Regions from separate parts of the Jeotgalibacillus sp. JSM ZJ347 genome, predicted to be linked through region 2. Evidence: riboswitches for the same ligand, from Rfam matches in the RefSeq annotation. Region 2 holds a riboswitch; the other holds the start of a gene.
What was found. Region 2 has a riboswitch for S-adenosylmethionine ahead of ACH6CZ_RS07730 (sulfite oxidase-like oxidoreductase). Riboswitches for the same ligand answer to the same signal wherever they lie in the genome.
Positions count from the first base shown of each region.

Region 1 (5,776 bases), on a different contig from region 2:
CAACAAGTGAGCTGCCTGACCAGCTCCAGGAAGAAATTGATGCCATGCTGAGCGAATTCGATAAATCCGATTTTGAGCCGGTTTCATTTGTATCTGACCAGAATGAGGGCGTTGAATCAGTTCAATTTGTGATTAAGACAGACAGCCTGAAAAAGGAAGATGCAGAAGAAGCAGAAGAGGAAGCTGCAGAAGAGAAGAGCTTCTGGGATCGTTTGATGGATTTGTTCAGGTAAGTGGTGTGTGCGATGAGGTTCGCGGGTTAACGGGTGATGTTCGGCGTTCAGCCAGGGATGTTCGAAGGTTATCCCCGGATGTTCGAATGTAAACACACCATGTTCAGCATTCAATCACCAACCTTCGACGTTTCATGTCTAAATACCTATAAGGAAAAAATCTCATTCAACCACTTAAATCAAACTGACAGGCGGATATCCGTCTGTCAGTTTTTTAAATTTATATCCTTCTGCAGCAGCTTTTCAGTTTACTTTCAGAACGTTTGTTCGTATAATAAAGGTACGAGGAGGAATGATCATGAAAGAGAAATTATTCCGCTACTGGCAGCAGGGTCTCACAGTCAAAATGATCTATATGAAACATGATGGTGTCTGTTCTGAGAGAAGAGTGCTGATCAGAAAGCTCGGGGAAAATTCTTTCACAGCCTACTGTCTGAAAAGAAGAGCTGTCCGTACTTTTCAATATGACCGAATCCTGTCAATCAAACCAATGATCAAAAAAGAAAAGCTGATTATCTGACCAGATAAAAGAGTCCTCCAGGAAGCAGCTGCTTCAAAAAGGACTCTGCACTTACATACCATTTTATTATTCTTCCTCTTCCATCATTTCTCTGATCTCGTCATATCTTTGCCGCTGCCTGTAGCCATATGTGGAAGATAAGACGACTTCCTCATCTTCGAGTGCTGAACCAAGTGCACCAATAATAGTGGCGATACTTGTTGCGGTCCAGGCAATATAAAAATAGTTCACATATCCAACATCCGGTGATACCTCAGACTGCAGCAGACCCATCGGTATAAATAAAACGACTGCAAATGAAAACAGGATAAACAGTAACATATAATATAATAATACTGAGGTCAAAAGGGTCAGGAATGTTGTTGCATTATAAAGCTTTCTAAGATGTGGTGCTGTTTGGGTTACCTGCTTCTTTTCCCATAACTGATGGGCTGAAATGATCCAGAAAACCATTGCAAGTATTGAAATATTGGATAGCAAAAACATTCTCCAAATACTATATTCATGACTCAGCATCCAAAGTGTGGGAAACACCAGTGCATAAGCACCGGTTGTAAAAGCAAGCATGATGACTTTTTTAAAGGACGAAAACATAACCCACGGTTTATTCGCACGCACCATACCGGTTAACAGGCGCAATGCGCTGCCTGCATAGGAATTGACTTTGAATCTTACATCAATATTTTCCGTATCCTCAGGGGTTTCTCTTTGGATTGGTGAAATTTTATCAAATCCTTTTTTACCAACCAGCCTTTTGGGATTTCTGGTTTTTAAATCTTTATTCTCTGTTTTATCTTTTTGCTCAAGTCTTTTTTCTGCTTTTTCCCGTCCCTCTTCAGAAGTCGTGTAGAACATTTCATTCACCAGCTGGAGAATTGAGTCCCTGACTCTGCGTGAGAGGGAAACCGCTCCAAGCCCCGGCAGGCTGATCAATGCAATGTTTTCTTCTTCATAGGCTTCAGCAATGATTGCTTTTTTTCCAAAAAGTAAAGGAAGGTCTGTAAGGGCAACTGTAAAATCCCACTCATTTTCTTTTCTTTTGGACAGAATCGCTTTCATCACTTCATCTGATTGGTCAGTGCCACCGGTTAGAGAATCAATTGAACAATCAATTTTCCAATCCCGGTTATCATCCACATAATAATCCAGCAGTTCAGGAAGTTCAGCCTTCAGCGAATCAATTAATTCTTTCGGATATCCCGGCGCTGCGATTAAACCCAGTGTATAATTCGATCCGCTCATATTTTCACCCCATCATTTCTTTATCGTTCTTACTCTTTTAACCTAAATTAATCATGTTAAAAACTTTCATTTTGAAAAAATCGACTATATATTAAAAAAAGATGATTAAAACATATTGACCTTCACGTAACGTAAAGCCTTATGCTGTATTTGTCAGGAGGGGTGTAAATGGAATATACAGTTCAGCAGCTGGCAAAGCTGTCCGGTGTAAGCGGCCGCACACTGAGGTATTATGATGAGATTGATCTGTTGAAGCCCGCGAGAATCAGTTCATCAGGATACCGTATCTACAGTCAGAAGGAAGTGGACCTGCTGCAGCAGATTCTCTTTTACCGGGAACTTGACGTAAGTCTGGAGGAAATCACCAGGATCATTCATCACCCGGACTTTGATCTGGTCCAAGCTTTGGAGCAGCATATTCAGAAACTGCGGGAAAAACATGCCCGTCTTGAACAAATTATTTCAAACGTTCAGAAAACGATTGAAAGCAAAGAAGGAGGCACTCCAATGTCAGATCAGGAGAAGTTTGAAGGCTTTAAGAAAAAACTGATTGATGAAAACGAAGAGAAGTATGGGAAAGAAGTACGTGAACAATATGGGGATCAGATCGTTAATGACAGCAATGCAAAAATGATGGGACTGTCAGAAGATGATTTCAAGCAGATGAATGATGTGGAAAAAGCTCTTCTTGCAGCACTTGAAAACGCCTATAAAACAGGCGACCCGGCTTCAGCTGAGGCACAAAAAGCAGCTGAATTGCATAAAGAATGGTTGAGCTTTACTTGGCCAAAGTACTCCAAAGAGGCACATGCAGGACTTGGTGACATGTATGTGAGTGATGAGAGTTTTACTGCCTATTATGACAAGCATTTTGAAGGTGCAACTGTATTTTTGCGGGATGCGATTCATGTGTTCACAGCAAAATAAAGTTAGTCAAAAGTCATTTGCGGATCTGAAAAAGTTCCTGCAAATGACTTTTTCTTTTTTGTTGACCATGTTGTGCGCCCCATCATTTAAAATGAGTATAAGGGGCTGATGCATATGTACAAAGTCAGTGAATTTGCTGAGGTTACAGGTTTAAGTAAAGAAACGCTCCGCTATTATGCAGAGGTGGGCCTGCTTGAGCCTGCTTATATTGATCCTGAAAATCGTTACCGCTACTATGATGACGGAAGCTATTTTTTAGCCATTCTTTTAATAAAGCTGAGACATTTCGGTTTCACGATCCAGGAGATGTCTGAAGTGATGAGAGATGAATCATTCGAAAATCTGGAAGCATTACTTCAGCAAAAGCGGAGAAAAATAGTAAATGAAATAGAAAACATGAGAAGCAAAATCGAAGAAATTGACCAGTTTATCGAATCAGGAAAGGGTGAGTGAGTGTGATCACATGGAAAGAAGATGTACTGATTGACGCAAATATTGAAGAGGTATGGGAATTATTCAGGGATAAGAATATCAAAAGAATTATGCCAAAAGTGATTTCACATGAGTTGCTGGAAGGGGAGGAAACTGTTTCAGGAGCGAAGCATCAACAAACCTATAGTGAGGGAAAACGTGTTGAAACTTATGTAGTTCATACATTGGTCTATAAAGATGAACCAAATGAGAAATATAAACAACTTAACTTTATCCTGGCAAAGGCTTTTAATACAACCTTCTCCTTCAATCTAATTAAAGAAAATGATCAGCAGACCCGACTCATTTATGAAGGGGAGAATAAAGGAGCAAACTTTGTCGGGAAAGCCATGCTGAAGCTTGCTGGCGGGAAACAGGATAATAAAGTGGTCCTCGAATTTCTTGAAAGAGTGAAAAAAGAAGCTGAAGACACCTGAACAATGATTGAATATTCTCAATTTAAATGATTGTATTGACTTATCCGAGTGAATCACTTATATTTCAACAATCAATAAAAACTTCATAACCATCTTCTTATGATGAGAGGCGGAGGGACTGGCCCTTTGAAGCCTCGGCAGCGGACTCGGAGTTTGAGTACTGTGCCAATTCCAGCAGGCATTTGCCTGAGAAATAAGAAAAGTTGTTTGCTTATATAAGCCTCTTCTTTTTCTTATTGGAGAGGTTTTTTTTGTGTCCTGAAAAAACTTCTTCAAGCGTTTAGTTCCACCCGAAATGGGTACATTTTTGAAGGTCAGGGCAAGATTAAATTTCAGGAGGCTATGACAGATGAATCAGGAGAATATTCAAAGTAATCCGCTGGCACTTGTTCCATTCGGCGTATTCATTTTACTTTTTATCGGGTCAGGTATTTTAACAGGCGACTTTTATTTCATGCCTGTATTAGTGGCATTGTTCACAGCGATTTTAGTGGCAATGCTGATGAATAGAAAAACAGATTTTCAGACGAAGACCATGCAGCTCGCGAAAGGTGGCGGGCATCCGAACATTATCTTAATGGTTGTCATTTTCCTTTTAGCCGGCGCATTTGCTTCTGTTGCTGAAGGAGCCGGTGCTGTAGATTCAACCGTTAATCTTGGATTGTCACTGCTGCCCCAGAATCTGCTCATCGTTGGTCTTTTCGTGATCGCATGCTTTATATCGATCTCAATGGGAACGTCAGTCGGAACAATCGTAGCGCTGGCACCAATTGGTCTTGGGCTGTCAGAGCAGACAGATATCGGTGTGGCACTCGCGATGGGTGCAATCGTCAGTGGTGCAATGTTTGGTGATAACTTGTCAATCATCTCTGATACAACGATTGCAGCGGTTCGTACTCAAGGGACAAAAATGAAGGATAAATTCAAGGCGAATATCTTTATTGTATTACCGGCAGCGATTATTACAGCCATTATTTTTGGCGTGCTGACGACGGGTAACAGTGCTTCTATTGATGGGGATAACCCATATCATTTAGTGCAGGTACTGCCTTATCTTGGCGTGTTGATTTTTGCAGTAGCTGGTGCAAATGTGATTTTGGTATTGCTTGGCGGAATCATTTTTGCAGGCATTGTTGGACTGGTACTTGGACAATACAGCTTTATGGACTTAATCGGGCTGATTGGTGATGGATTTACAAATATGCAGGAGCTTGCGATGATCGCGATTCTGCTCGGCGGACTTGTAGAGCTGATCCGGTTAAATGGCGGAATTGAATTCCTGCTTCAGGCAGTGACGAACCGTGTGAAAACGAAAAAAGGTGGAGAAGCCGGTATTGCCGGGCTTGTTGGTACAGTGAACCTTGCGACGGCTAACAACACGATTTCGATTATCACTGCAGGACCACTTGCGAAGCAGATCGCTGATGAATACGGTATTGATAAGCGGAGATCAGCGAGTTTGCTTGATATCTTCTCAAGTTCAGTACAGGGCGTGATCCCTTACGGCGCACAGCTTCTTGCAGTTGCGGGAGTCGCGGGAATCTCACCGGCTGAAATTGTACCGTATTGTATTTACCCGATTCTGATTGCATTATCAGGTGCCATTGCGATCGCGATACAGTATCCGAGGTTTAAAGAGAAGCGTGTATAAATTTTGAAGATAGAAAAGCCGCAGCAGTTCATCCTGCTGCGGCTTTTGGTATTATAAAGCTTCTTTAATCTTTGTTTCCATATCCAGCGGTTCTGATGTTGATTCAAAGCGTTCAATGACCTGTCCATCCCGGTCAATTAAAAATTTCGTGAAGTTCCATTTAATAGAGTTTCCGTCCATATAGTGGGGAAATCGTTCATTAATAATAGAAACCAGCAGCTTAGAAGTAGGATGAGTCATATCAAAGCCCTGAAAAGACTTCTGTTCTGAAAGGTAGTTGAAAAGCGGAGACGCG
Region 1 covers NZ_JBISEN010000009.1:47,381-53,156, reverse strand. The annotation lists gene ACH6CZ_RS15745 (YhgE/Pip domain-containing protein) at 1-233, shown strand, start outside; gene ACH6CZ_RS15740 (WYL domain-containing protein) at 532-753, shown strand; gene ACH6CZ_RS15735 (hypothetical protein) at 820-1,995, opposite strand; gene ACH6CZ_RS15730 (MerR family transcriptional regulator) at 2,164-2,922, shown strand; gene ACH6CZ_RS15725 (MerR family transcriptional regulator) at 3,037-3,375, shown strand; gene ACH6CZ_RS15720 (SRPBCC family protein) at 3,378-3,830, shown strand; SAM riboswitch class I at 3,925-4,030, shown strand; gene ACH6CZ_RS15715 (Na+/H+ antiporter NhaC family protein) at 4,180-5,481, shown strand; gene ACH6CZ_RS15710 (glutathione peroxidase) at 5,533-5,776, opposite strand, start outside.
Region 1: another riboswitch for S-adenosylmethionine. It lies ahead of ACH6CZ_RS15715 (Na+/H+ antiporter NhaC family protein); the one in region 2 lies ahead of ACH6CZ_RS07730 (sulfite oxidase-like oxidoreductase).

Region 2 (5,776 bases):
GCATCGCCTTCCCAGATGACCGGTTTGATAAAGTTTGTCATTTTGCCAGCCCCTTCAGATAAGCAGTCAGGCTTTTCGGTGAGCGCCATACTGTGCGGTTGAAAATCAGAGATCTTCCAGTTTCAATCGCGCGCTGCTGAGCCTGCAGTCTGCCTGCATCGTCTTCAATGCCGTCAATATCCTCAACGTGCGCAAGGCCAATAATACGGCGGATTGTTTTACAGCCTGCAAATCCGAGCGTATCCTGCCAGATCTTTTCAAGCACATAATCTGCATACTGTCCTGTTCGCTGTCTTTCTTCAAACCCTTTTTCAAGTAAAAGCTCACGGTAGCGTTTTTCGAATACTGCCCACGTTTGTTCGATTGTTTCAAGCAAATAAGTATTAATCTCACTGCGTTTACTTTCATCTGCTCTTTCCTGCTGTGCAATATAGTTCAGCGTCAGGTTGGCAATAAATGCGCCAATATCAAATCCCGCCGGCCCGTAAAATGCAAATTCAGGATCAATGACTTTGGTTGATTCCTCTGTAACGAATACACTGCCTGTATGCAAGTCCCCGTGTAGCAGCGTTTCACCTTCAGTCAGGAATTGTTTTTTCAATTTTGCGACTTCAAAGATTAAACGATCATCCTGCCACAGTGACTCCACCGCTTCCTGAAGGTTTTCAGGGTACGAGTTGGATTCTGCATTTTGATAGGGGTCTGTAAAAACCAGCTTTTCTGTAATATCACACAGGTCAGGATTCACAAACTGACGTGCCAGCTTTTTCTTTTCGATCGGTCCAAGCGCTTCATCTGAGGCGTTGAACAGGTTTTCTGCAAGATAGATGCCAACGTGTGCTGAAATGTGGGGATACAGATTCCCTTCAAGCAATCCTTTTCTGAGAATCACATGATCAGACAGATCTTCCATTACCGTTACTGCAAAGTCATCGTCATAATCGAATACTTCCGGTACAAGTGAAGGTACATATTTCGCTGCTTCCTGCAGTGCCTGGCGCTCAATGCGTGCACGGTCTAGCGATAGCGGCCAGCTTTCTCCGACAACCTTTGCATATGGCAGCGCCTGTTTCACAACAAGTGATTTGTCAGTCTGCAGATCTTTGACGATAAACACGTAGTTCAGGTTGCCGTCTCCAACTTCCTTACACGTTACCTGCTCTTTATCCGTAATCAGTCCCTTTTGCTCTAAATAAACGAGGACACTCTGTTCAGTAAATGGTTCATACACATGCTCACGTACGTTTGTCATGATCGTTCCTCTCCTTTAATCAAATTCTTTTTTATGCCATTCATCTTCAGGAATATCAAGGTCCTCTCCTGAAAAACGCTCTTCTCTGAATACTTCACCGTAGTTATGAAATCCGTTACGCTCCCAGAATCCGGGGCGGTCTTCCTGTAAAAATTCAATCCCTCTGATCCACTTCACACTCTTCCAGAAATACAGGTGTGGTACGATCAGTCTGAATGGATACCCATGCTTTGCTGTCAGCGGCTTTCCTTCAAATGAGTGTGCCAATATAATATCTTCTTTCAGCAGATCCTCAAGCGGTAAATTCGTTTCGTAATCATGGTCTCCATAGATCATCACGTGCTTTGTTCCTTCTGGAATCTCATAGCCTTTCAGTAAGTCCCTGATCGTAACGCCTGTAAATGCATTATCGAATCTCGACCACCTTGTAACGCAGTGGATATCTTTGACAATTGTCGTCTGCGGCAGCTGCATGAGCTCGTCATATGTAAATTTCCTTTTTGCTGCACCCTCACCAAATATCGTGAAATCCCATGTAGCAAGATTGTATTCAGGGACTTCTCCTTCATGCAGAATCGGAAATTTTTCTGTCAGCGTCTGACCTGGCGGGAGTCTGCCATCGTGTGTATTTTTCTGTACCGGCGGCCGAGCTTTTTTCAACCGTTCTGCCTTACCCATTGTTTCACGCTCCTTGTTTACTTCTGTATAAGCCGGCAGATGATCTCCGCTTCAGGCGGACGCTTTCCGCAGGGCCGGCGGTGAGCCTCCTCGCGCTTCGCACTGCGGGGTCTCACCTGTCCGGCTTCTCCTGCTGGAGTCGCCGCCTTACGCTCCAATCATCTGCTGTGCAGACACACTATTTTTTTATTAAATTTAAAAATAAAAAGCCCCTTTCTAAGATAGAAAGAGGCAGAATTAGACTGATTCGACCTCTTATCTCTCAGACCATTACGTCTGTTGGATGTAGCACCGTGTCCCTGCTGAATGTATACAGCGGGGCCGGTTGCCGGGCTTCATAGGGCCAATTCCCTCAGCCAACTCTCGATAAGAGTGGTGTATGTAGTTGGTTGTTTTTGGTTATTGCGATTTCATAATTGCAAGTTTACGGAATTGACTGACGGTTTGTCAACGGGTTTTTTAAAATTAATTTTTGAAGGCTTCCGGTAACCGCTGTTGACCTGCGTTCCAGGCGGATGCTTTCCGCGGGGACGGCGCTGAGCCTCCTCACGCTGCGCCTTGCGGGGTCTCAGCTGTCCGTCACATCCCGCTGGAGTCACCGCCTTCCACTCCGGTCAACAGCTTAATTTGTCTGTTAAAAGTATATATAGTTGGTTGATCAATTATTTCACATCCTTTTAAGTTTGTTAAAAAAATCTTACTATCTGTACAGCGAATGATTGAAGCGGAAGGGGGCGACTCCTGCGGCAGGAAGGGACAGGTGAGGCAATAGCAAAGCCTGCTGGCTCAACGCCCGGCCGCGAAGTCCCCTGAAGCGGAAATCATCCGCCAAACTATAAAGCAGTCATATATTTGCAAACCAAAAATATAATTTTCTGAAAAAACTGCTTGACGGCTTTGAAGATGTCTGCCATAATTCGGTACATGATTTTAAATCCAACCGAATACGTATGAAACTCTTATAAAGAGCAGGTGGAGGGACGAGCCCGATGAAACCCGGCAACCTGTTTCAGCTTATGCTGATTCAAGGTGCTAATTCTCACAGCGACAGCTGAAGGATAAGAGGAAGAACGTTCATTTTGATGTCCGCTTCCTCTTTGGGAGCGGATTTTTTATTTCTGTTTTTGAAAGGATGTCTATAATGTCAAAAATTACAGCGACTTATCTCGTGCATGATGCAAAAGGAAATTTAGAAAAAAAGGCTGAGTCTATTGCCCTTGGTCTGACGGTCGGTTCATGGACGGACCTCCCGGCGGTTGATCAGGAGCAGCTGAAAAAACATAAAGGTGAAGTGGTTTGTGTTAGTAAAATCACGCCTTCAGCGGCGGCAGGTCACCTAGGTGATCGTAAAGCAGGGCTGATTAAAATCGCCTATCCGGCAGCAAACTTCAGCGCTGATATTCCGGCGATTTTGACAACGATTTTTGGAAAGCTTTCACTTGATGGTGAAGTGAAGCTTGTTGATATTGAGCTTGATGAAGCACTTGAGCAGCAGTTCCCTGGTCCCCAGTTCGGAATTGAGTCAATCAGAAATAAGCTTGGCGTTCATGACCGCCCGCTTCTGATGAGTATTTTCAAAGGAATGATTGGACGGGGAACAGATCTTTTTGAAGAGCAGCTCCGTGCACAGGCAGCAGGCGGCGTTGATCTTGTAAAAGATGATGAAATCCTTTTTGATAATCCACTTACGCCTTTTGAAGACCGGATCCGCCGCGGCGTGAAGGTCCTGAATGAAGAATATGAACGTACAGGTCACCGCACGTTATATGCAGTGAACCTGTCAGGAAGAACATTTGATTTGAAAGAGAAAGCACGAAAAGCAGTGTCCCTTGGCGCGAATGCCCTGCTCTTTAACGTATTTGCCTATGGGCTGGATACACTTCAGAGCCTTGCGGAGGATCCATATATTGATGTCCCAATTATGGCGCACCCTGCTGTATCCGGCGCCTTTACCGCTTCACCGCTTTATGGCATTTCAAATCAGGTGCTGCTTGGCAAGCTGCTTCGTCTCTCTGGTGCTGACTTTGTGTTATTCCCTTCTCCATACGGCAGCGTGGCGATGGAAAAGGCTGAAACATTTGCGATCAGAGATGCCCTTACTTCAGAGAGTCGCTTGAAGCGCGCGTTCCCTGTTCCATCAGCCGGTATTCACCCGGGATTGGTTCCACAGCTGATTGAGGACTTTGGAAAAGACTCTATCATTAATGCAGGCGGCGGGATCCATGGTCATCCTGGCGGCGCAGCAGCCGGTGCAAAAGCATTCCGTGACGCGATTGCTGAAGTGCAGGCAGGCGGCACTTTAAAAGACGCTGCTGCAAAATCAGCTGAGCTTGAAAAGGCACTTGCACTATGGGGGTAATCGTATGCAGCGCATAATCTTTTGTGATTTTGATGGCACCATTACAAAATCCGACAATATTATTTCCATCATGCAGCACTTTGATCCACCTGGCTGGGAACCGATTAAAGACCAGATTCTTTCCCGGGAAATATCGATCCGTGAAGGCGTAGGAAAAATGTTCGCAACCCTCCCTTCTTCTCTAAAAGATGAGATCATTCAGTACGTTGTCGAAACGGCTGAGATTCGTGAAGGTTTTGGGGATTTTGTTAGCTATACGAGAAAAGAAAATGTTCCGCTTAACATCGTCAGCGGCGGCATCGACTTTTTCGTTAAGCCTATGTTAAAACCGTATGACCTTGAAAACCAGCTTTACTGTAACGGCAGTGATTTTTCGGGAAATACGATTCAAATTACCTGGCCGCATACATGCGATGATCAATGTTCAAATGATTGCGGCTGTTGTAAGCCAAGTATCATCAGAGAACTTGCTGACGGGAATGCACAAAAAATTGTGATCGGCGATTCTGTTACAGATCTTGAGGCAGCCAAGCTTGCTGATCTTGTTTTTGTCTGTGGTGATTACCTTGAGGAAAAATGCAGGGAGCTGAACCTTCCATATAAGCGTTTTACCCATTTTGATGAAGTGGTTAATTATCTTGAACAGTCAAAGGAGGTTGTACGTCGTTGAAGACACTTGACCTTGAATCCCGCTGGCAGGAGCTTGCTGATGTAAAAGATGCACTTGGCGCAAGAAACTGGTTTCCCGGAACAAGCGGGAACCTGTCGATTAAAGTATCCGATGACCCGCTTGAATTTCTCGTCACAGCAAGCGGTAAGGATAAGTATCGGCGGACATCAGAAGACTTTCTTTTAGTCGATCAGCACAGCAAGCCGGTTGAAGATACTGGATTAAAGCCTTCTGCTGAAACGCTTTTACATCAAAAAGTCTATGAACTGACTGATGCGGGCTGCTCTCTCCATATTCATACCGTGAGCAATAATGTGATTTCCGAGCTATATGCTGAAAAAGGAGAAATTACTTTTCAGCAACAGGAGCTCATCAAAGCATTCAACCTATGGGAGGAAGATGCAGTCTTACGGGTGCCGATTATTGAAAATCCGGCACATATCCCGGACCTTGCAGACCTTTTAGCAGCACAGATTGAAGAGAATGTATTTGGCGTATTGATCCGCAACCACGGCATTACCGTCTGGGGACGGAATGCTTTTGAAGCAAAAAAGCATCTTGAAGCATTTGAATTTCTATTTGAGACACATTTAGCACTGCGACTATACACTCAGGGAGGAAGATAAAAATGGCGACAATTACAATCAGAGATACTCAGGAAACGATTAAAGGTGAAGAACAGGTTCAGGCATTCCTGTCTGACCAGGGCGTATTATTTGAAAAGTGGGATACTGCAAAGCTTCCTGAAAATCTTCAGGGTGTGACAGGACTTTCTGATGAAGATAAGGAAACTGTTCTTTCAGTATTTGACAGCGAG
Region 2 covers NZ_JBISEN010000002.1:379,967-385,742, reverse strand. The annotation lists gene mtnA (S-methyl-5-thioribose-1-phosphate isomerase) at 1-41, opposite strand, end outside; gene mtnK (S-methyl-5-thioribose kinase) at 38-1,252, opposite strand; gene ACH6CZ_RS07730 (sulfite oxidase-like oxidoreductase) at 1,268-1,930, opposite strand; SAM riboswitch class I at 2,183-2,303, opposite strand; SAM riboswitch class I at 2,887-2,995, shown strand; gene ACH6CZ_RS07725 (2,3-diketo-5-methylthiopentyl-1-phosphate enolase) at 3,072-4,289, shown strand; gene ACH6CZ_RS07720 (2-hydroxy-3-keto-5-methylthiopentenyl-1-phosphate phosphatase) at 4,294-4,959, shown strand; gene ACH6CZ_RS07715 (methylthioribulose 1-phosphate dehydratase) at 4,956-5,585, shown strand; gene ACH6CZ_RS07710 (1,2-dihydroxy-3-keto-5-methylthiopentene dioxygenase) at 5,588-5,776, shown strand, end outside.